Regions from separate parts of the Caldanaerobacter sp. genome, predicted to be linked through region 2. Evidence: predicted binding sites of a transcription regulator. Region 2 holds the regulator's gene; the other holds the start of a gene.
The links. The regulator ArgR, encoded in region 2, controls arginine synthesis, uptake and breakdown. The targets are predictions, from matches to a motif close to ANTGNATAAANATACA.
Positions count from the first base shown of each region.

Region 1: the regulator ArgR is predicted to act here: its motif matches at 9,451-9,466, upstream of argC (N-acetyl-gamma-glutamyl-phosphate reductase).

Region 1 is NZ_JBNATX010000043.1:712-11,719, reverse strand. Features, by position in the region: gene ACPLVE_RS09960 (ABC-2 transporter permease) at 1-369, opposite strand, end outside; partial or broken gene ACPLVE_RS09955 (GntR family transcriptional regulator) at 417-597, opposite strand; gene ACPLVE_RS09950 (hypothetical protein) at 643-1,029, opposite strand; gene ACPLVE_RS09945 (hypothetical protein) at 1,174-2,178, opposite strand; gene argH (argininosuccinate lyase) at 2,412-3,728, opposite strand; gene ACPLVE_RS09935 (argininosuccinate synthase) at 3,709-4,941, opposite strand; gene ACPLVE_RS09930 (acetylornithine transaminase) at 5,057-6,238, opposite strand; gene argB (acetylglutamate kinase) at 6,225-7,124, opposite strand; gene argJ (bifunctional glutamate N-acetyltransferase/amino-acid acetyltransferase ArgJ) at 7,121-8,341, opposite strand; gene argC (N-acetyl-gamma-glutamyl-phosphate reductase) at 8,380-9,414, opposite strand; gene ACPLVE_RS09910 (MFS transporter) at 9,603-10,751, opposite strand; gene ACPLVE_RS09905 (hypothetical protein) at 10,897-11,008, shown strand, end outside.
Region 2 is NZ_JBNATX010000001.1:183,542-194,549, reverse strand. Features, by position in the region: gene dxs (1-deoxy-D-xylulose-5-phosphate synthase) at 1-1,541, shown strand, start outside; gene ACPLVE_RS01085 (TlyA family RNA methyltransferase) at 1,538-2,335, shown strand; gene ACPLVE_RS01080 (NAD(+)/NADH kinase) at 2,373-3,224, shown strand; gene ACPLVE_RS01075 (arginine repressor) at 3,241-3,696, shown strand; gene recN (DNA repair protein RecN) at 3,713-5,413, shown strand; gene spoIVB (SpoIVB peptidase) at 5,535-6,821, shown strand; gene spo0A (sporulation transcription factor Spo0A) at 6,905-7,687, shown strand; gene steA (putative cytokinetic ring protein SteA) at 7,783-8,904, shown strand; gene ACPLVE_RS01050 (copper transporter) at 8,919-9,830, shown strand; gene ACPLVE_RS01045 (glycosyltransferase family 2 protein) at 9,839-10,525, shown strand; gene ACPLVE_RS01040 (UDP-N-acetylmuramyl pentapeptide phosphotransferase) at 10,522-11,008, shown strand, end outside.

The DNA of each region.
Region 1 (11,008 bases), on a different contig from region 2:
AGCAATTATAAACAACATTTTCACTGTATCTGATTGATTCATTATAAAAGTTACAATATTTTGAAACCAATCATAATTTTCAAGTTTTTCAAAAAGTCTTATAATATAAGATATGTCATAAGAAAATCCAAAAATTAAAATAATATACATAATCCCAGAAAAACCATGCCCAAATTTAAACATTAAAGGAAGGTATATGCCATTCAGAAAATTCACCGCCAGTATGCCGTAAATTAGAGCTTTAAAATTGATGGGATATACATGAATAGAAAAGCCTAGTACTTTTGCAGCTGCTGCAACTAACAAATAAATAGCTATGCCTATTGCTGAATAAACAAATATAAACAGTATTTTGCCAGTACATTTCATGCCTTCTTAGAGGCAAACTATTTAACCTCCAAAATTGGCTCCACCTTTTAGACCTCCTTATACAAAATCTCTAGCATCTCTTTTATCTCTTCAGTTTACTGCTTTTGCAGCTATAATAGCTTCTACTAATTTTTCTTCTACAATTCTTAGCCGTTTCTCACGCATTAATTCCTTGTCTTGCGCTGCTACGTAAGTGCTCTTTCCGGGAATTGTAGTAATGAATCCTTTAGTAAAAGGTATCGTTTTCTATCTCTGAGAACAGTTTCATCGGGATTAGCAGGTTCCACTTTGTAATAATTTGTAATAATAAGTATACTCTTCCTCTTTATAATCGCTATAAAGGGCCTTTTTTACTCTATAGCTCAAATAAGAATATACCGTGTTATCCCTGATTTTCCTAGTCAGATGGTAATAATCGGCTTCCCTCAAAACTTTTTTAATTATCTCATACTGTTTCTGTCTTTCTGATTTTACAATATTTAAATCAGGCTGGATTGTAAAATTATTTATATCCTTCTCTTCTACCACAGGAAGCACGTCTGTTACATCTATTAAAAACGCCTTTTTATTCTCAAGAATGCGCTTTTTATTATCATATAAGAATTTCAAAAGCTTTTTCTGGCCCTCATAAATATTGCTCTGTTTCGTAGAATTTGACAAATTTACTTCCTCAATGATTTTCTTATTAGGGCCTTCAAGATTAATTATAACTCATATCAAATGCAAAATTAAAAAGATAAGCAAAAAGACAAGTATTAAATTCCTCCCCCTAATGAATTTTACCTCCCTCTATTAAAAAATGGCTTATTTATAAAGCAATAAAAATTTTGGTATCCCCTTTTCACCCTCTTTCTGAACCCATGTTAAGATATCCCCATAGATAGTCGGTCCACTTATCACTGGAAGATTAATGACATTTGTCTCGTTCTTTTGAATATTATAAACTTTTATGTTGTATTCACTGCTATACCACGTGACATAATCTTCATTCAGCGAAATCGCCCATACCTCTTTACTATAAGTCGGGATATTTACTTCTTTCTTATCTTTGATATTATAAAGCACCAATTTATTATTCCCTTCTATCCACACAACACTGTTACCCCATATATTAGGGGATGCTCCTTTATCAGACAATTTGTAAACTTTATTTTCTTTAATACTATAAAGGTATACCCCTCCTGCCTTTAAGCTACCCTCACTCCAAACTACATAGTCGCCATGGATATTTGGATCACTAAATCTGGAAACACCTACGCCTTCTGAAGTGCGCAAGTTTATTTCTATTCCATTAACCAAATTATACAATTTTATGGAGCTAAATTCATGTTTCCCATCAGATTCATAAGTTGCCCAGACAAGTTTGCCATCATCAATCGATACACTAAATTGCCCTTCTGACACTCCTTTTCCCGCAAATCTACTCTCATCAACTTTTTTTATTTCTCCAGATTTTAAATCTTTAACATATATACTCCAGTCATCTGACCACATTTTGTTGTCATTTGTAGCTTCAACCCAGGCTACATACTTTCCATCTGTGGTCGCATTTTTTATGCTTTTCCCAGTTATCACTGGTTCTACTGCCATTTCTACTTCCTTATTTTTTATATTGTAAAACTCTAATCTTCCTCCTGCATTACCTAACAAAAGAATTCTTTTGCCATAAGAGTCAAAACCGACAGGATAATGCTTTTCTGGCAAGGATACCGCTTCTTCTATATCCAGTTGCCCCACAGCTTTGGCACCGCATCCAGTAAAAACTAGAAAAAGGAACAACAAGAATATTCCGACAAACTTATATCTCATTTAAATCTCCCTCCATATCCCATTTTCCCTTTGTTATTTCGTATTATATCACTTAAAGTGGAAAAATTTATTAAAAAATTCTTAATAAGGTTACAGAATTGTTACAATTACTACTCAATCTATCCTTTCACAAAAAGTTAAAAATAACTCAAAAAAGCCTTAAACAAAGAAAAAATTTAAGCTCCTGCTTCTCTTCTCAAAGGCAGGAGCTCATACATCTTGATAAGATTAAATTATATCTTCGGCGAACCTATTGTCTTTTTCTTTTTTAATGTGGTTTCAAGGTCTATTGCTTCATATACATCTTCATCTATCACATCGCTGAATTTTTTAAGTTCTTCAAGTGCTAAATCTTCAATTGCTAAGTTTCGTTCTATCGCATATAAGACAACTTTGCCTGCAATTTCATGGGCAGTTCTGAAAGGAATACCTTTTGACACCAGATAGTCTGCAAAATCTGTAGCATTCATGTAACCATATTTTGCGGCCTTTTCCATGTTGTCAGTCTTTACTTTAATTGTCTTTATCATCTCAATAAATACTTTCAAAGACATTTTTAAAGTGTCTATTCCATCAAACAAGGCCTCTTTATCCTCCTGCATATCTTTGTTATATGCAAGAGGGAGTCCTTTCATCACGGTAAGTATTGTAATCAAATCGCCGTAAACCCTGCCGGTTTTGCCCCTTATTAATTCTGCTGCATCAGGATTTTTCTTTTGCGGCATCATACTGCTTCCTGTTGAAAATCTATCATCCATCTCAATAAAATCAAATTCTTTGGTCGACCACAAAATTAATTCTTCTGAGAACCTACTTAAATGCATCATTGTTATAGAGGCAAAGCTTAAAAATTCTATTACAAAGTCTCTATCGCTTACACCATCAATGCTGTTTAAAGTTATATCATCGAACCCTAAAAGAGATGCCACATACTTCCTATCAATATCAAATGTAGTACCTGCAAGTGCACCAGAGCCTAAAGGCATTACATTGACTCTTTTCACCATATCCTCAAGCCTTGATAAATCTCTTTTAAACATTTCAACATAGGCAAGAAGATGATGTCCAAAAGTCACAGGCTGTGCCCTTTGCAGATGCGTATATCCCGGCATAATCGCTTCTTTATAAGTTTTAGCCATTTCATTTAATGTATCTATAAGTTTTATTAAATCCTCTTTTATTTCATCTATCTCATCTCTTAAATAAAGCCTTTCATCCGTCGCAACCTGATCGTTTCGACTTCTTCCTGTATGAAGTTTACGCCCTACATCGCCTATCTTCTCAGTTAAAAGCCTTTCAACATAAGAATGAACATCTTCATCATTTTTTATCTCTCTAACATTTATTTCATCAAGAATTTCCTTTAACCCCTTTTCTATTAAATTGAGTTCATCTTCTGTCAGCACTCCAGCTTTATAAAGCCCTTTTGCATGAGCAATTGAACCTACTATGTCATATTTTAAAAGCCTTATATCAAAAGAAATGGAGGAATTGAAATCCTCCATCAGTTTGTCCAAGTCCTTTTTAAACCTACCTCCCCACAGCTTCATCCATATCCTTCCTTCCCATTTCCATCAAAGCCCTAATTTTTAAAGAAAGCCCAAAGAGGTTTATAAATCCTTCTGCATCTTTTTGGTTGTAAACTTCGTCTTTGCCAAAAGTCACAAATTCTTCGTTGTAAAGAGAATAGGGAGATTTTGCACCCGCATTTATGACATTTCCTTTATAAAGCTTTAGCCTTACAACACCCGTTACATTTTTCTGCGTCTCATCAATAAAAGCATCCAAAGCTGTTTTGAGAGGTGAAAACCAGAGGCCGTTATAGACCAGATCCGCATATTTCTGCGCTACCAAGTCTTTAAACCTCATCGTTTCTTTATCAAGTACAAGGTACTCAAGTTCTCTGTGAGCAATATAAAGTAATGTTCCTGCAGGAGTCTCGTAAACACCTCGAGATTTCATTCCTACAAGTCTATTTTCAACAAGGTCAACTATCCCTACCCCATTTTTTCCTCCAATTTCATTTAATTCTTCTATTAATTTGACAGGACTTAGCGTTTTTCCATTTACCTTTACAGGAATGCCCTTTTCAAACTCTATATAGACATATTCCGGCTTATCTGAGACTTTCTCCGGAGGAGTAACTATATCGTAAATATCACTTTTAGGCTCATTCCACGGGTCTTCAAGGTCTCCTCCCTCATGACTCACATGCCACAGATTGCTGTCTACACTGTATATTTTTTCTTTAGTTACAGGAATAGGTATTCCTTTCTTTTTAGCATATTCTATTTCATCTTCCCTCGATTTTAATTCCCATATTCTCCATGGTGCTATTATTTTTATTGAAGGGTCAAGCGCACGTATTGAAACTTCAAATCTCACCTGGTCATTGCCTTTGCCTGTCGCACCATGGGCTATTGCCTTTGCACCTTCCTTGTGGGCAATTTCCACAAGTTTTTTGGCAATTAAAGGCCTTGCCATAGAAGTTCCCAGAAGGTATTTCCCTTCATATATGGCCCCCGCTTTTAATGTAGGAAATATATAGTCCTTTACAAACTCCTCTTTGACATCTTCAATATATACTTTGCTGGCACCACTTGCTAAAGCTTTATCTTTTATATACCTTAGGTCTTCCCTTTGACCTACATCCACGCATACCGCTATTATTTCACATTCATAATTTCCCCTTAACCATGGTATGATCACTGAGGTGTCAAGTCCTCCCGAATATGCCAGTACTACTTTTTCACCTTTTAACATTTTTCACACTCCTCACGAAAGAGAATTTTCTATATTGCCTTTTCGCTCTCTATATACTTATCTATCAACACCGACTTTTCAGCCAAAATCGTTGATAATTTTAAGAGTAGCAAGTTTAAAATCTTATCTCACTGAGCACATCATCTAGTATCTGTAAAGCTTCATCAATTTCTTCCTCCGTCACGATGAGTGGAGGTACAAACCTCAAGACATTGTGACTTACGGAATTTATTAAAAGCCCTTTTTCAAGTGCTTTTAAAACAATCTCCGATGCATCCTCCAAATCCACTTCACATCCCACCATAAGTCCTTTTCCTCTTATTTCTTTCACGACTTTATGTTTCTTTTGCAAAGTTTCTAGCCCTTCTCTAAAATATTTGCCTTTTTTATCAACACCTTCTAAAAATCCATCCTTTGTCACTTCATTTAATACTGCAACCCCAGCCGCACAAGCTAGAGGATTACCGCCAAAAGTAGAAGCGTGATCTCCTGGCTTAAAAACAGCTTTATCTTCTTTTGCTACTATCGCTCCTATCGGAAAACCACCTCCTAGCCCTTTGGCTAAAGTCATAATGTCTGGAAGTACACCGTAATGCTCATATCCGAAAAGCTTTCCTGTACGCCCTATTCCTGTCTGAACCTCATCCAGTATAAACAGGAGGTCATTTTCATCACATATCTCCCTTACCGCTTTTACATACTCTGGTGTAGCCTCGTGTATACCCCCCTCACCTTGGATAACTTCGAGCATAATCGCACACACTTCATCGTCGACAGCCTCATAAAGGGCCTCAATGTCATTTAAAGGCACATATTTAAACCCGGCAAGGAGCGGTCCAAAACCTTTGTGATACTTCTCTTGCCCTGTAGCAGTAAGCGCTCCAAATGTCCTCCCGTGAAAGGAATTTTTGGCGGTTATGATTTTATATCTTTTGCCGCCGTATTTTAACGAGGCGTACTTTCTAGCAAGCTTTATAGCCCCCTCATTTGCCTCTGCACCGCTGTTCGCAAAAAACACCTTTCCTCCAAAAGAATTTTCTGAAATCATTCTGGCAAGCTCTATTTGCTTTTCATTCCAGTAAAGATTTGAACAGTGAATTAAAGTCTCTGCTTGCTTTTTAATAGCTTCTACCAGTGCAGGATGACAGTGCCCCAAAGAATTCACAGCAATACCTGCCACGAAGTCGAGGTAAGCATTTCCCTCACTATCCCATACTCTTGTACCTTCTCCCCTGACAAGCATAATAGGATATCTATTGTAAGTATCCATCAAATATTTCTTTTCATAGGTTATCATCATCAAAACATTCCTTTCCTATCATTGTCCCTATCCCCTCATCCGTAAAAATTTCTAAAAGAAGAGAATGGGTAAGCCTTCCATCTATTATGTGTGCCCTTTTTACACCATTTTCTACAGCCTTTATGCAACAGCTAAGCTTTGGAATCATTCCCCCGTTTATTCGCCCAGAATCCATCAATTTTTTAGCATGTTCCAAGTCCATTCTGGAAATCAAACTCGTCTTGTCCTCCACATTTTCTAAAACCCCTTCTACATCCGTGAGAAGAATCAATTTCTCTGCTTTTAAGGCTTCCGCTATCTTGCCAGCAGCCGTGTCGGCATTGACATTATAAGTCTTTCCATCATCTCCAAAGGAAACCGGAGCTATAACAGGAATATAACCCCTTTCAATAAGCATCTCGATAACTCCAATGTTTACTTCAACTATTTTGCCAACATACCCCAGATCTCCGTTTGATAGGTCTTTTTCTGCCTTTAGAAGTTTCCCGTCTTTTCCACTTATTCCAACAGCCATGCCTCCCAGTTCGTTTATCATTGAAACTATCTCTTTGTTTATCTTTCCAACAAGAACCATTTCTACAATTTCTGCGGTTTTTTCATCTGTTACCCTCAGCCCATTTACAAACTTTGATTCTATCCCCAGTTTTTTTAAAAAGCTGCTGATTTCGGGCCCTCCACCGTGAACTATCACAGGATTTAAACCCACAAATTTCATAAGTACTACATCCTGCATAACCATTTTCTTTAAATTACAGTCCAGCATGGCACTGCCGCCATACTTTATCACAACTGTCTTGCCGGAGAATTTTTTTATATAGGGGAGCGCCTCCACAAGGATATGTGCTTTCAAAATCTCGTCCCCAAATTTTTCTTTTCTTATCATGTCCTGTAACTCCCATTTATTTTTACATAATCGTAAGTGAGGTCGCATCCCCAGGAGGCAGCCATAAACTCTCCGGCTTTCATATCGACTATTATAAAAATCTCCTTTCCCTCCAAAATCTCTTTCGCCATACCTTCGTCAAAATGCACATACCCGCCATTCTCACAAACCTTAACTTCTCCTTTTGCGCTTTTTAGATATATGTCCACTTTGTCTACATCAAAATCTGCTCCAGAATAGCCCACCGCTGCCAGTATCCTTCCCCAGTTGGCATCTTCCCCAAAGATAGCTGCCTTCACAAGGTTTGAATTTACAATGGCTTTAGCTGCAAGTCTTGCGTCCTTCTCTGTCTTGGCATTTATTACATTTACTTCTATAAGCTTAGTGGCTCCTTCACCGTCTTTTGCGATGAGTTTGGCAAGAGTTTTATTGACGTATTCCAAGGCTTTGTAAAATAAATCAAATTCATAGGTCCCCTCCTGAATGGCTTTATTTTCTGCCATTCCATTTGCCATCACTATCGCAGTATCATTTGTGCTCATATCCCCATCAACAGAAATCATGTTATAAGTCTTATTGACAATATCTTTAAAGGCTTTATCCAATGTAGTCTTCTCCACATTGGCATCTGTAAGTACAAAAGAAAGCATTGTAGCCATATTGGGATGTATCATTCCGGAGCCTTTTGCAAAACCTGTCATTGTAATATTTTTCCCTTCAACATTAAATTTCACAGTAACAGCTTTCAAAAATGTATCTGTCGTCATAATAGCATGGGCTGCATCATATCCTCCTTCTTTTGATAGGCTCAATGCCGCCACTTCAATTCCTTTCAACACTTTTTCCATTGGAAGAGGTACGCCAATCACTCCTGTAGAACAAACCAGGACATCTTCTTCCTCTATCTCGAGGACTTCTGCTACCTTTTTTGCCATGGATTTTGCGTCCTCAATTCCTTTCTCCCCTGTACACGCATTTGCATTGCCGCTATTTATTACAATTGCCTGGGCTTTCCCCTTTTTTGCCCTCTCCATATCTAAAATGACAGGAGCTGCTTTTACCCTGTTTGTAGTAAACACTGCCGATATGTTCGCCAATCGTTCAGAATATATTAAAGCCAAATCCTTCTTACTTCTCTTTATGCCTGCAAATACACCTGAAGCCACAAAACCTTTGGGCAATTCTATTTTCCCATCCAAAATCTCCATCTGCTCCATCGCCTCGTTCTTACACCCCTTTTAATATTAATGCTTTACTATGGATATACCGGCACTATATCAAGTCCTGTTTTTTCTTCTATTTCAAACATGATGTTCATATTCTGTACTGCCTGACCTGATGCTCCTTTTACCAAGTTATCAATAGCAGTCATTACAATTAAAGTACCTGTCGCTTTGTCAACTTCAAAACCTATGTGACAAAAATTCGAACCATATACATTTTTAGTTGAAGGATAAACCCCAGGCTTTAGCACCTTCACAAAATACTCATTTTTATAAAATTCAGCGAAAACCTCATAAATTTCCTCTTGATTTAAATTTTCTCTTAGCTTGCAATACATTGTACTCAAAATTCCCCTAGTCATAGGTGTCAAGTGAGGTGCAAAAACCACCGATACCTTTTCTCCCGATGCCTTGGAAAGTTCCTGAACCATCTCGGGCACATGCCTGTGATTCGCCACATTGTACGCCCTTATATTTTCATTACACTCTGCATATATATTCTTTTGTGAGGGACTGTGCCCCGCCCCCGATATTCCCGATTTTGAATCAATAATTATATTCCCCTCTATGACCTTCTCTTTCAAAAGAGGAACAAGTCCTAATATCACACTGGTAGGATAACACCCCGGATTTCCCACCACATCAGCTTCCCTTATGCTGTCTCTATAAATCTCAGGTAAGCCATACGCTCTTTTTATCCCATCATAATCATCGTATTCTCCGCCATACCATTCTTTATAAATCGAATAATCGTCAAATCTGAAATCCGCTCCTAAATCAATCACTTTAACTCCTTTTTCTACCGCTTCTCTCGCAATCTTAGAAGCGTAACCCGCAGGTAATGCTGTAAAAACCACATCGCACTTTGAAACCGCTTTCTTAACCTCTACATCGTCAAGAAAAATATTATAAAAACCTGTAAGTGATGGATAGACATCTGCTATTAACTTTCCTGCATAACTTTGAGACGAGATGTACTCTACTTTTACTTTTTCATGCTTTGAAAGAAGGCGCATAAGCTCTACTCCAGTGTACCCAGTGGCTCCAAATATCCCGACTTTTATCATTCCTTTACCTCCCTTGTAAATACATATACAATTTAATTTATATTTATGCAAAAATTCGTAAAAAAATAATTGCTGCATAAATAAACTAGATAATTTATATTTATGCAGCTTTAACTACCATTATAGCATCGAAAAAAAATTTTTTCAAGAGTTTTTTCAAAAAATTTTTCTTCCTAAAATTTACTAAATTATTTTGACGCTTTTTTTAAAAAGATGTAACCAAAAATTAATGCTATGCAAAAAGCTAATACAGAATTATAAAGGAATACCATTTTTATTCCATAAAGGTCGCTTAAAAATCCCCCCAGTAAGCTTCCCATAATCCTTGAAATACCCATACCTATTAAATTGTTCACGGTCTGCCCTGATGCCCTTAATTCTTTTGGAACTTCTTGATTAATATAGGTTGCCATGGAGTAATACAAAACTATAAAAATTAATCCGTGCAAAAGTTGAAATGGCAAAACCAAATATGTATTTTGAAAAAGCGATATGATAAGCCATCTTATTGCTGCCACAAAGCTTGCTCCTATCAGCGCTCCTCTTGTGCCTATTCTCTCAAGTATCTTATCGGCATACAGCAAAAAAGGTATCTCGCTCATTGCAGAAATAAAATAAGCCCAGCCCAAAAGCTCATTGTTCCCGCCTATTTGTCTAAAATAAATAGGAAAATAAGTGTAGTAAAACCCTAACGTAGTCTGTACTAAAAAATTGAACACCATCAGCAAAACGAGATTTTTATCTGAAAAAAGCTTCCATATAGAAACCTTTTCCTTTCCAAATTGATGACCTTTTACAACAGGAAGTTTAAATACAATCATAAAGGCTAAAAACATCACTAGAATGTTTAAAATAAAAATGCTTCCAATATACCTTTGCACAAACCAGCCAGCTATAACTGACATCACTGCGTATCCAATTGTTCCTGCCATTCTTATTGGCCCAAATTTTTGATTGGTTTCACTTAAATACTCTAGCGTTATGGCATCACTTATCGGACCAGTAGAAGTTTGAAAAAATGTGAAAAGAGTTATAACTGCTATAAGATAATAAAAATTGCGGGACAAAGGAAACAATGCCATAGTAAAAATGCTAGCTAAAAATAAAATTTGCAAAACAAAATTTTTAGACCTCGCTCTATCGCTTGTAATCCCCCAAAACGGCTGAGCTATTATAGCGACAAAAGGACCTAAAGACATCAAAATTCCAATTTCACTCTTACTATAACCTATGTAGTCCAGATAAACCGGCACAAAAGTGCCATAAATCGCTCCCCCCATAAAAAATACTGCGTAAAAGATTATAAAAAAATAATAGATAATAGTTGCATATCCCATTTATCTCCCTCTTTCTTTTGTGGATGAAATTTGATTTTACATAATTATAAAAAAACTTACTCCAAATAGCAAATGCATATTGACAAATTATTTCATATGTAATATAATTATTACATGTGAAATAAAAAATGAGGAGGCTTTTAAAATGGGATTTGTTTATCTTATACTCGCCCTTTCTCTCACTTCAATAATTTTTTTAACAGCAATTGTTCTTGAAATAACAAAGCTTCAAGCGCAATATAAGGCTTTTTCTAAAT
Region 2 (11,008 bases):
GGGCGGGTCATAGCAGTACATCTCTTTCTGCAGCATTGGGGATTGCAACTGCTAGAGATTTAAAGGGGGAAAAATACCATGTCATAGCAGTAATCGGTGATGGAGCCCTCACAGGTGGCATGGCTTTAGAAGCTTTGAACAATATTGGAAGGGCTCAAAAAGATATTATCGTTATTTTAAATCATAATGAAATGTCTATTTCTGAAAATGTGGGGAGTCTTTCTCTTTATTTGAGCAGATTGAGAACAGATCCCACTTATAATAAAGTGAAGCAAGAGATAGACAACCTGTTAAATATTATACCTCCAATAGGAAAAAGTCTTCACAAGTATATCGAAAAAGTTAAAGATTCTGTAAAGCAGTTAGTAGTTCCGGGCATGTTTTTTGAAGAGATGGGCTTTACCTATTTAGGACCTATTGATGGTCATAATGTAGAAGAACTCATTGAAGTTTTAGAAAGGTCTAAAAAAATGAAAGGGCCTTTGCTTATACATGTTGTTACAAAAAAAGGGAAAGGATATGTATTTGCGGAAAAAAGGCCGGATAAATTCCACTCTGCAGCTCCTTTTGATATAGAAACAGGTAAATTCGTAGGAGAAGGAAAAGACAGCTATTCTGACGTTTTTGGCAAAACACTTGCTGAAATGGCGTTAAAAGATGAGAAGATCGTTGCGATAACTGCAGCCATGCCAGAAGGTACCGGGCTTATTCATTTTGCGAAGTTAATACCGGATAGATTTTTTGACGTGGGGATAGCCGAACAACATGCTACTACTTTTGCTGCAGGGCTTGCTATTGAAGGATACAAGCCTTATTTTGCTGTATATTCTACTTTTTTGCAAAGAGCTTATGATCAAGTAATCCACGATGTGTGTATACAAAAAATCCCAGTAGTTTTTGCCGTTGACAGAGCAGGGATTGTAGGGGAAGACGGAGAAACCCATCAAGGGGTGTTTGATATATCTTTCTTAAGGGCAATTCCAAATATCGCTATAATGTCACCAAAAGATGCTAACGAATTAGTTGAAATGGTAAAGTTATCGAGAAATCTAGATTTCCCTGTAGCCATAAGGTATCCAAGAGGCAAAGCCGGTGAGTATGATATTTCAAGAAAGCCAAGTTTTCCATTTGGCAAAGGGGAAGTGCTTTTGGAAGGAGAAAAAATAGCTATTTTTGCTTTGGGTAGAATGGTGTCAAAGTCAATTGAAGCAGCACAAATTTTAAAAGGACATGGTATTAATCCTTTTGTTGTAAATTTGAGATTTGTTAAGCCTCTTGATGAAGAACTTATTTTAAAAATTTCTAACAAAGTAGACCTTGTCGTGACTGTGGAGGATAATGTCATAGCGGGAGGAGTAGGTAGCGCTATATTGGAATTTTTAAACGATAAAAAAATTTATAAGCCTATGGTCAGATTAGGATTTCCAGATAGGTTCATAGAGCACGGAGATGTAGAAAGCTTATTTAAAAGATATGGTTTAGATTCACAATCGATAGCTAATACTATTTTACAAAGATATAAGGAAATGAGGGAGTCATGAAGGAGAGAATAGATATACTTCTTGTAAAAAGAGGTTTTTTCTCTTCAAGAGAAAAGGCAAAAGCAGCTATAATGGCAGGAGAAGTTTACGTAGACGACAGAAGAGCCGAAAAAGCCGGTGAAATGGTAAGAGAAGATGTTAAGATAGAGATAAAAAGGGATTCTCTCCCATATGTGAGTAGAGGAGGACTAAAGCTGGAGAAAGCTCTCAAGTTTTTTCAGATTGACGTGAAGGAGAAAATTGCCTTAGATGTAGGAGCTTCTACCGGAGGCTTTACTGACTGTCTTTTGAAGCATGGTGCTAAAAAAGTTTATGCTGTGGATGTAGGCTATGGGCAACTCCACTGGAGTTTGAGAAATGATCCGAGAGTCTTTGTAATGGAAAAAACTAATATAAGATTTTTGAATACATTACCCGAAATAGTGGATATAGTTACTATAGATGTGTCGTTTATTTCTTTAGAGCTTGTGGTGCCATCAACTGACAAGTTCTTAAAAGTAGGTGGAGAAATTGTAGCCTTGATAAAACCCCAATTTGAAGCTGGAAGAGGAAAAGTAGGCAAAAAGGGGATTGTTAAGGATAAAGCCGTACACAAAGAAGTTCTTGAAAAAATAATAAAATTGTTTAAAAATATAAATTACGGGGTGTGTGGAATCACTTATTCTCCTATAAAAGGAGCGGAAGGAAATATAGAGTATCTTATTTATGGAATAAAGGGGAAATCTGACGAAATTGAAATAGAGGTTGAAAAAATAGTAGAAGAAGCTTTCAAAAATTTGTGGCAGGAAAAATAAATTTTATGTAGAATAAAATAAATGTGGTGGTATGATAATGAAAAAAGTTGGGGTAATTCCAAATATAAATAAAGATAAGGACTTGGAAGTAACCAAATCTGTAGTGGATTGGCTTATTGATCGAGGTTCTGAACCTTATTTGAATGAGATAGTAGCAGCTCGAATCGGTTATGAAAAACATGGCAAAAAAACAAATGAAATATATAGTAATTCGGATTTTATTGTCGCATTGGGAGGAGACGGAACAATACTCAATGTAGCCCGTTTGTGTGCTCCTTTTGGTACTCCTATTTTAGCGGTTAATTTGGGGCATTTGGGTTTTTTAACAGAAATAGATGTTTCTGAACTTTTCTCTTCCCTAGAAAAAATATACAAAGGCGAGTATACTATAGAGAAGAGAATGATGTTAGAAGCAAACGTAGTCAAAAACGACATGGAAGTCATAAATTTTAGAGCTTTAAATGACATAGTTATAACAAGAGGAGCTTTTTCAAGGATGGCTCGCATCAAAACCTTTGTAAATGATAATTATGTGGATACTTACTTAGCAGATGGAGTTATTGTAGCTACTCCTACTGGTTCTACTGCTTATTCACTTTCTGCTGGAGGACCGATAGTCTATCCTACAGTGGAAGTCATTATAATAACGCCCATATGTCCTCATACACTGTATTCTAGGTCCATAGTTGTTTCTCCAAATGATATAATACGCTTAGAGATAGCAGAAGAAAATCAAGACTTGATGATAACAACTGATGGACAGCAGGGGTATAAGATAGATTACAGAGACGTCATATATATAAAGAAGAGTCACGAATACACTAATCTTATTAAAGTGAAGAACAGCAATTTTTTTGACCTTTTGAGAGATAAACTTACAGAAAGGTGAAAAGAGGTGAGGTAAAGTGATGAAACTGGCAAGGCACGCCAAGATTTTAGAGATAATTTCTGAAAAAGAAATAGAGACACAGGAAGAACTGGCGGCGGAACTACAAAAAAGAGGAATAGATGTTACACAAGCCACGGTATCTAGAGATATAAAAGAACTTCGCCTCATAAAAGTTCTTACAGAAGACGGGAAACGATACAAGTATGCACCAATGACACGGGTAGATGCCAACATAAGTGAAAGACTCATGACCTTGCTTTCTGAATCGATAGTCAATGTAGATTATGCTGGAAACATCATAGTTATAAAAACGTTATCAGGGAGTGCTTCAGCAGCCGCCGAAGCAATCGATACTCTTAATTGGAAAAATATTGTAGGTACTATAGCTGGAGATAATACTATCTTTGTCCTTGTTAGGAACCAAGAAGATATTCAAGAACTGGTTGAAAAGTTTAGAAAATTGATGAAGTAACTATGGAGGTCTTGACATGCTTTTGAACATAAAGATAGAGAATGTGGCTATAATTGATAGACTTGAAGTAGAGTTCAAAGAAGGATTTAACGTTTTAACGGGGGAGACAGGAGCGGGGAAGTCCATAGTTATTGACTCTGTACTTCTTTTAATTGGTGCTCGTGCAAATAGGGATATAATAAGAACGGGAGAAGAAAAAGCTTTTGTAGAGGGAGTTTTTTTGCTTGACAGCAATAAAGAAAAAATTGTAAAACTCTTAGAAGAAATGGGAATTCAGCCAGAAAAGGACGATACTCTTATAGTAAGCAGGGAAATAACTAAAAGTGGCCGAAGTTATTCAAGAATAAATGGAAGAATAGTCCCTCTTTCTTTTTTAGAAAAAGTGGGGACATTTCTTGTAGATATTTTAGGACAGCATGAACATCAATTTCTTCTTGACCCTTCTCGACACCTCTCTATTTTAGACAATTTTGGAGGAGAAGATTTTAAGGGTTTAAAGGAAAAGTTTAAACAGTTGTTAGAAGAATATAGAACTGTCGTAAGAGAAAAGAATAGCCTTTTTAAAGATGATAGGGAAAAGGAACAAAAGATTGATTTGTTAAGGTATCAGATTGAAGAAATAGAAAAAGCTAATTTAAGTGAAGAAGAAGAGGAAGAACTTTTAGAGAGAAGAAATATTTTAATGAATTACGAAAGGCTGTTTAATGCTGTAAATTTATCTTACAAAATTCTTTATGAAGGAGATGGAGGATTTTCTGTACTGGACAACCTCCACAAGGTAGTAAAGAACTTGGACATAGCTTTTTCTATAGATGGAAAGCTTAAAAATTTAAAAGAAAAGCTTGAAAATATTTTATATGAAGCCGAAGATTTAGCATTGCAGTTAAGAGAATATTTGGGAAGCATTGATTTTAATCAAAAAGACCTTGATATGATAGAGGAAAGACTTAATTTGATAAATTTTTTAAAGAGAAAATATGGTCCTACAATTTCTCATATTTTACTTTTTAAAAAAGAAAAGAAAAAAGAACTCGAGGATATACTTCATTTTGAAGAGAGGCAGAAAGAATTAGAAAAAAAAGAAGCCTTATTATGGAAAGATATCAAGGAAATAGGAGATAAAATTCATAAAGAAAGAGAAAATTTGGCTTTGCACATTGAAGAGGAGGTAAATAAAGTTTTAAAAGAGCTTAATATGCCTAATGCTCTGTTCAAAGTAGATATAACAAAAGAAGAAATGCCAAATGAGAATGGGTTTGATAAGGTAGAATTTTTGATTTCTACTAATGTTGGGGAACCTTTAAAACCACTTGCTAAAATTGCTTCTGGTGGAGAATTATCTAGGATAATGCTGGCTTTGAAGAGTGTTTTGGCTTCGTCCGATGAGATTTCTACCTTAATCTTTGATGAAGTAGATACAGGAATAAGCGGTAAAACGGCTCAGCGGGTGGCAGAAAAAATGGCTTACCTTTCCAAAAGACATCAGCTTATTTGTGTGACTCATCTTCCACAGATAGCTTGTATGGCAGATGCGCACTACCTTATTTCAAAAATTTCCAATGAAAACAGGACCTATATTAAACTTACAGAGCTTGATTACGAAGGAAGAATAAGAGAATTAGCCAGAATTATGGGAGGGGAAAATATAACCTTCACGACTCTTGAGCATGCTAAAGAACTTTTAGAAATGGCCGCAAGGTTTAAAAAAACCCTTTAAAACTTTATACTCATCTCGCTTCCTTTTACTATTCCAATAATTTATTTACAGTATATAAGCGCTTTAAAAAGGTTAATTTAAATTTAGACTCAGCTTAAGTTTTGAAAAAGGAAGTGAGATGATGAACAACAAGCTAACTAAATTAGTTTTATTTTCTTTGCTAAGCTTTATTTTAGTATTTGTAAATTATTCTGCTCCTATTCAAGAAATAACAAAGATACCTTCTAATTTCAAAATTTTCCAAGGCGAAAAGTTAAACTATAGTTTTCCATTCCCTTTTAAAGTTACCTTTGAAACGGACAAAGAGGGACCTTTAAAAATAAGTGAAAAAGATGCGACTACCATCGAAGCAGTGACTACGGGCACAGCAAGTTTAAACTTAAAGCTTTTTGGACTCTTTCCTTTAAAGCACATAAGTGTGGATGTAGTGCCCACCATAAAAGTAGTGCCTGGAGGGCAGGCAATAGGAGTAAAGCTTAATACAAAGGGAGCCCTAGTAGTAGGATATTCAGATATAATAGGAGAAGATGGGAAAATCTACAGCCCTTATAAAGAAGGGAGAATTCAGATTGGAGACATAATTTTAGAAGTCAATGGGCTTGAGATAAAGCAGGCAGAAGACATAACAGAAATTGCTAATAAGTTAAAGGGAGACCCACTAAAGCTTAAAATTAATAGAAAAAATTCAATAGTTTATGCTGTGATTCATCCTGTAAAATCTAAAGAAGACAAACAGTACAGAATTGGGCTTTGGGTGAGGGACCACACTGCAGGTATTGGTACCTTAACATTTTATTATCCTTCTAAAAAGGTATATGCTGCGCTGGGACACGCTATAACAGATATCGATACAGGTCATGTCTTATCTGTAGAGAATGGAGAAATAATGAACACTCGAATAACATCTATAGACCAAGGGCGTAGAAGCAAACCTGGCGAATTGAAGGGGGTGTTTTTTGAGGAAGTAGATGCCATAGGAAATATTCTAAAAAATACTCCATTTGGAATATACGGATATATATACAGAGATTTCGAAAATGGATTTTACGGAGAGGTTCCTATAGCATATCAAAGTCAGATAAAAGAAGGACCCGCTAAGATACTTGCTACCATTGACAATAAAGGAGTACAGGAGTTTGATGTAGAGATCGTAAAAAAAGCTTATCAAGAATCTCCGACTCCCAAGGGGATGATAGTGAAAATCACTGACAGAAGGCTTTTAGAAAAAACTGGCGGAATTATTCAAGGCATGAGTGGAAGCCCTATAATTCAAGATGGGAAACTTGTAGGAGCCATAACCCACGTTTTTGTAAACGACCCTTCAAAAGGATATGCTGTTTATGCAGAATGGATGGTAAACGAAGTTAACAGTCTGCTTGATGATAAGCAGGTTTTCACAAATGAATAAATTTTTTACCAAAAAGGAGGAAATTCAACTATTATGTAGAATAAATATTATATACTAATATTAGCAACGGGAGGTAAGAGTAATTGATTAAGAAGATTAGAATAGCCATTGCAGACGACAATAAAGAGTTTGCTAACATTTTAGCTGAGTATTTGTCGGCTCAGCAGAATTTCGAAGTAGTAGGTGTTGCCAATGATGGCAATCAAGCTATCGAAATCATAAAAAATCAATCGCTGGACCTTTTGATTCTAGACATCATAATGCCCTATTTAGATGGGATAGGTGTGCTGGAAAGAATAAATGAAGAACAGCTTAAAAAGCCCAAAATTCTCATTCTGTCTGCAGTAGGACAGGAAAAAATTACACAAAGGGCCATAGCATTAGGTGCAGATTATTACGTGCTCAAGCCTTTTGACCTTGCAATGCTTTCAAAAAGAATTACAGAGCTAATGGAACCCGATTTAGACATCGTATCAAGAACAGTTTTTCCTGTTGTAAAGGCAAAAAAGGACTACGATTTAGAAGCTATGATTACAGAGATAATCCATGAAGTCGGAGTACCAGCTCATATAAAAGGGTATATGTATCTACGGGATGCAATTTCTCTTGTTATAAGCAATATGGATTACTTGAATTCCGTGACAAAAATGCTATACCCCAAAATAGCTGAAAAGTATAACACTACACCCAGCAGAGTAGAAAGAGCCATAAGACATGCGATAGAAGTGGCGTGGAGCAGGGGAAGGACGGAGGTACTGAATGAACTTTTCGGATATACAATAAACGATGAAAAAGGGAAACCTACCAACTCAGAGTTCATCGCGCTTATTGCTGACAAACTGAGGTTAGGAATGAAAGCAGGATGATTTTCTATTTCCTGCTTTTTATTTTTTGTTTATTTTATGTAAATTTTTTTTGTGTTATAATAGACAGGGAAGCGAAAGTTGGTGGGTGAGCTTTTATGGAAATAACAGGATTTGTAAAATTGGATAAAAGAACTAAAAACCTGGTAAAAAGATTGAAGCCGGGCGATATAGCAGTGATAGACCATAGAGATTTGGATGAGGTGGCTGCTGAATCTCTTGTTGAAAAAAAGGTACTGGCCGTGATAAACGCAGATAGGTCCATAAGCGGAAGGTACCCCAATATGGGACCTTATATTCTGTGTGAGGCGGGAATTCCGATAATAGATGATGTAGGGAAAGATATATTCGACTTACTTAAGGAAAATGATAAAATTACTATAGTAGATAATGAGATATACAAAGATGGGATTTTGTTAAAAAGAGGGAAGTTACTTACCAAAGAAGTAGTCGAATACAAACTTCAAGAGAGCAGAGAAAATATAGGAGAAGAGCTGGATAAATTTATTGAAAACACCTTAGAATACGCCAAGAAAGAAAAGTATTTCATTCTAGGGGGAGTTGAACTTCCTCCTACAAAGGTCCGCTTTAAAGGAAGACATGCTCTTGTAGTGGTGCGCGGGAAGGACTACAAGGAGGACCTTTTTACTATAAAACAGTATATAACTGACGTAAAACCGATTCTAATAGGAGTAGACGGGGGAGCGGACGCTCTTTTAGAATTCGGGTTAGTTCCTGACATAGTGATAGGAGACATGGACAGTGTTAGTGATGAAGCTTTAAAAAAAGCAAAAGAGATCATAGTGCACGCTTATCCGGATGGAAGGGCGCCAGGGCTTGAAAGGGTGCAGAAATTGGGGCTTAATGCAGAAGTTTTTAAAGCACCAGGTACCAGCGAAGACATAGCAATGCTTTTAGCTTTTGAAAAAGGAGCGGACCTTATTGTAGCTGTAGGGACTCATTCTAGTATGATCGATTTTTTAGAAAAAGGAAGAAAAGGGATGGCAAGCACATTTTTAGTTCGATTAAAAGTAGGGGAAAAACTGATCGATGCCAAAGGGGTTAACAAACTCTATAGGGAAAATTTTAAACTTTCATATATTTTTAGCATAATAATTGCAGCATTAGTTCCATTGGGAGTGCTAGCTTACTTTTCACCTCCAATGCAGCAGCTTCTTAGACTCCTGCAATTAAGGATTAGGCTTTTAATTGGTTTTTAGGGAGATGATTTTCTATGAATATAAACATAAAGTACTATGTTCTCACAATTGCCTCTATATTTGTAGCATTAGGGGTAGGAATTTTTATTGGGTTTATGCTAGATGGGCAAAAAATTTTTTCTGAGCAGCAAACTGCCATAATAAACGAGCTGGAACAAAAATTTAAAGATTTACAGGCTGAAAATGCCAATTTGAAAAATACCATACAAGACCTAAATAAAGAGATAAATTATTATAATCAGTATCATCAAATAATCTTTCCTGAACTTATAGCCAATAGACTCGCTGGTGTGAAGGTAGCCATAATTGAGACGACTAATGAGTTTATATTTTCTGGCATGAGAAATGCACTTTTAAAGGCGGGAGCCACAATTCAATCTATAACCATAATAAAAGAAAGTTTTGATTCAGGAAGTGACATACAGGTAGAAAATTTAACGAGTTTTCTATCTTCAAAATATGGGGTTTCGGTTGACTTAAAAAGGTTGAATGAATTTGTAGCTCAGAAATTATCTCATGCCATTGTCACAGGAGAAGATGTGGATCTCATAAATTATTTAAAGTCAAATGGCTATATAGATTTTACAGGAGTGCCTGGAAATGTAGATTTTGTAATTATAGCCGGAGGTAGTAACAATAAGGACAACAACGCAAATACTATAGATGTTCCTATCATAAAAGAAGTCAAGCTTTTGAATATTCCTATAGTTGGGGTTGAACAAAGCGATGCTAAGTATTCTTACATCGATGTGTACAAAAAACAGCATATCTCTACAGTAGACGATGTAGATAGCATAATAGGACAAACTGCTCTTATAATGGTGATGGAAGGAAAAGAAGGCAATTATGGCATTAAACAAGGAGCCATGAGCCTCATGCCAGATTCTTTTGGAAATGCTCCTTCCAACATAACTCAGAAAAGGTGAGATTACAGATGGATGAAAAAGTGAGTGTGTTGATACCAGCTTATAACGAACAAGATAGGATAATTGATACGATAAGGGGCTTGGAGGCTGTAGAACAAGTAGAAGAGATAATCGTAATAAATGATGGTTCTACAGATCAAACAGCCGAGAGAGCGAAAAAAGCGGGCGCAAAATTGGTGAACATGAAAAAAAACATGGGGAAGGCAGCGGCTTTGAAAGAAGGTCTCAAATATGCAAAAAATAATATTATAGTATTTCTTGATGCAGATGTGGGGCTTTCTTCAAAGGAAGTCGAAAAATTGATAAGCCCTATAATTTTAAATGAAGCTGATGTAGTTATTGCAAAATTTCCAAAAGCCCCAGTAAAAGGGGGATTTGGCATTGTAAAGAGATTGGCAAGAAAAGGGGTAAAATATTTTACAGGAAAGGAACTTGAGTCTGTCCTCTCTGGACAAAGGGCTTTTAAAAGGGAGGTTTTAGAAAGCTTAGATACTTTCTATAGTGGTTTTGGAATAGAAGTAGGGATGACCATAGATATTTTGCAAAAAGGTTATCGGGTAAAAGAAGTAGAAGTCAATATGACTCATTCCTTTACAAGCAGGGATTTAAAGGGGTTTCTGCATAGGGGGAGGCAGTTTTTAGATATATTAAAGGTATTGACATATAAATTTTTTAAAAGCAGGTGGAAGAAGTGAAATGGCTTATTTATTTGTTAGTGCCCTTTGTTGTAACGGTTATTGTAAAGAAATTTCTTACGGAGATTTTTAAGCACCCCTATTGTTTAAGGGAAAACTACAGGAAAAAAATAATTCCGGTCTGTGGAGGTATAGTTTTCGTTCCCAGTTTTTTAACCTCGATTTTCTTGATTAATTTTTTAGGTTACACGGTAGAGTACCAAGAAATTATCTTAGTTGCTTTTTCGCTTATTTCATTTTTAGGTTTTATAGACGACATTATAGGTGATACTAAGGTAAAGGGCTTAAAAGGCCATCTTTCAAGTCTTTTGAAGATGAAACCCACTACTGGAAGTCTTAAGGCTTTGGGAGGGCTTTTGATTGCTGCCTTTGTCAGTTGTGAAATTGCAGGGATTGGTTTGATTGAATTGGTGATAGATTCACTTATAATAGCGCTTTTTACCAATCTTTTGAATCTTTTTGATTTGAGGCCTGGAAGATGTG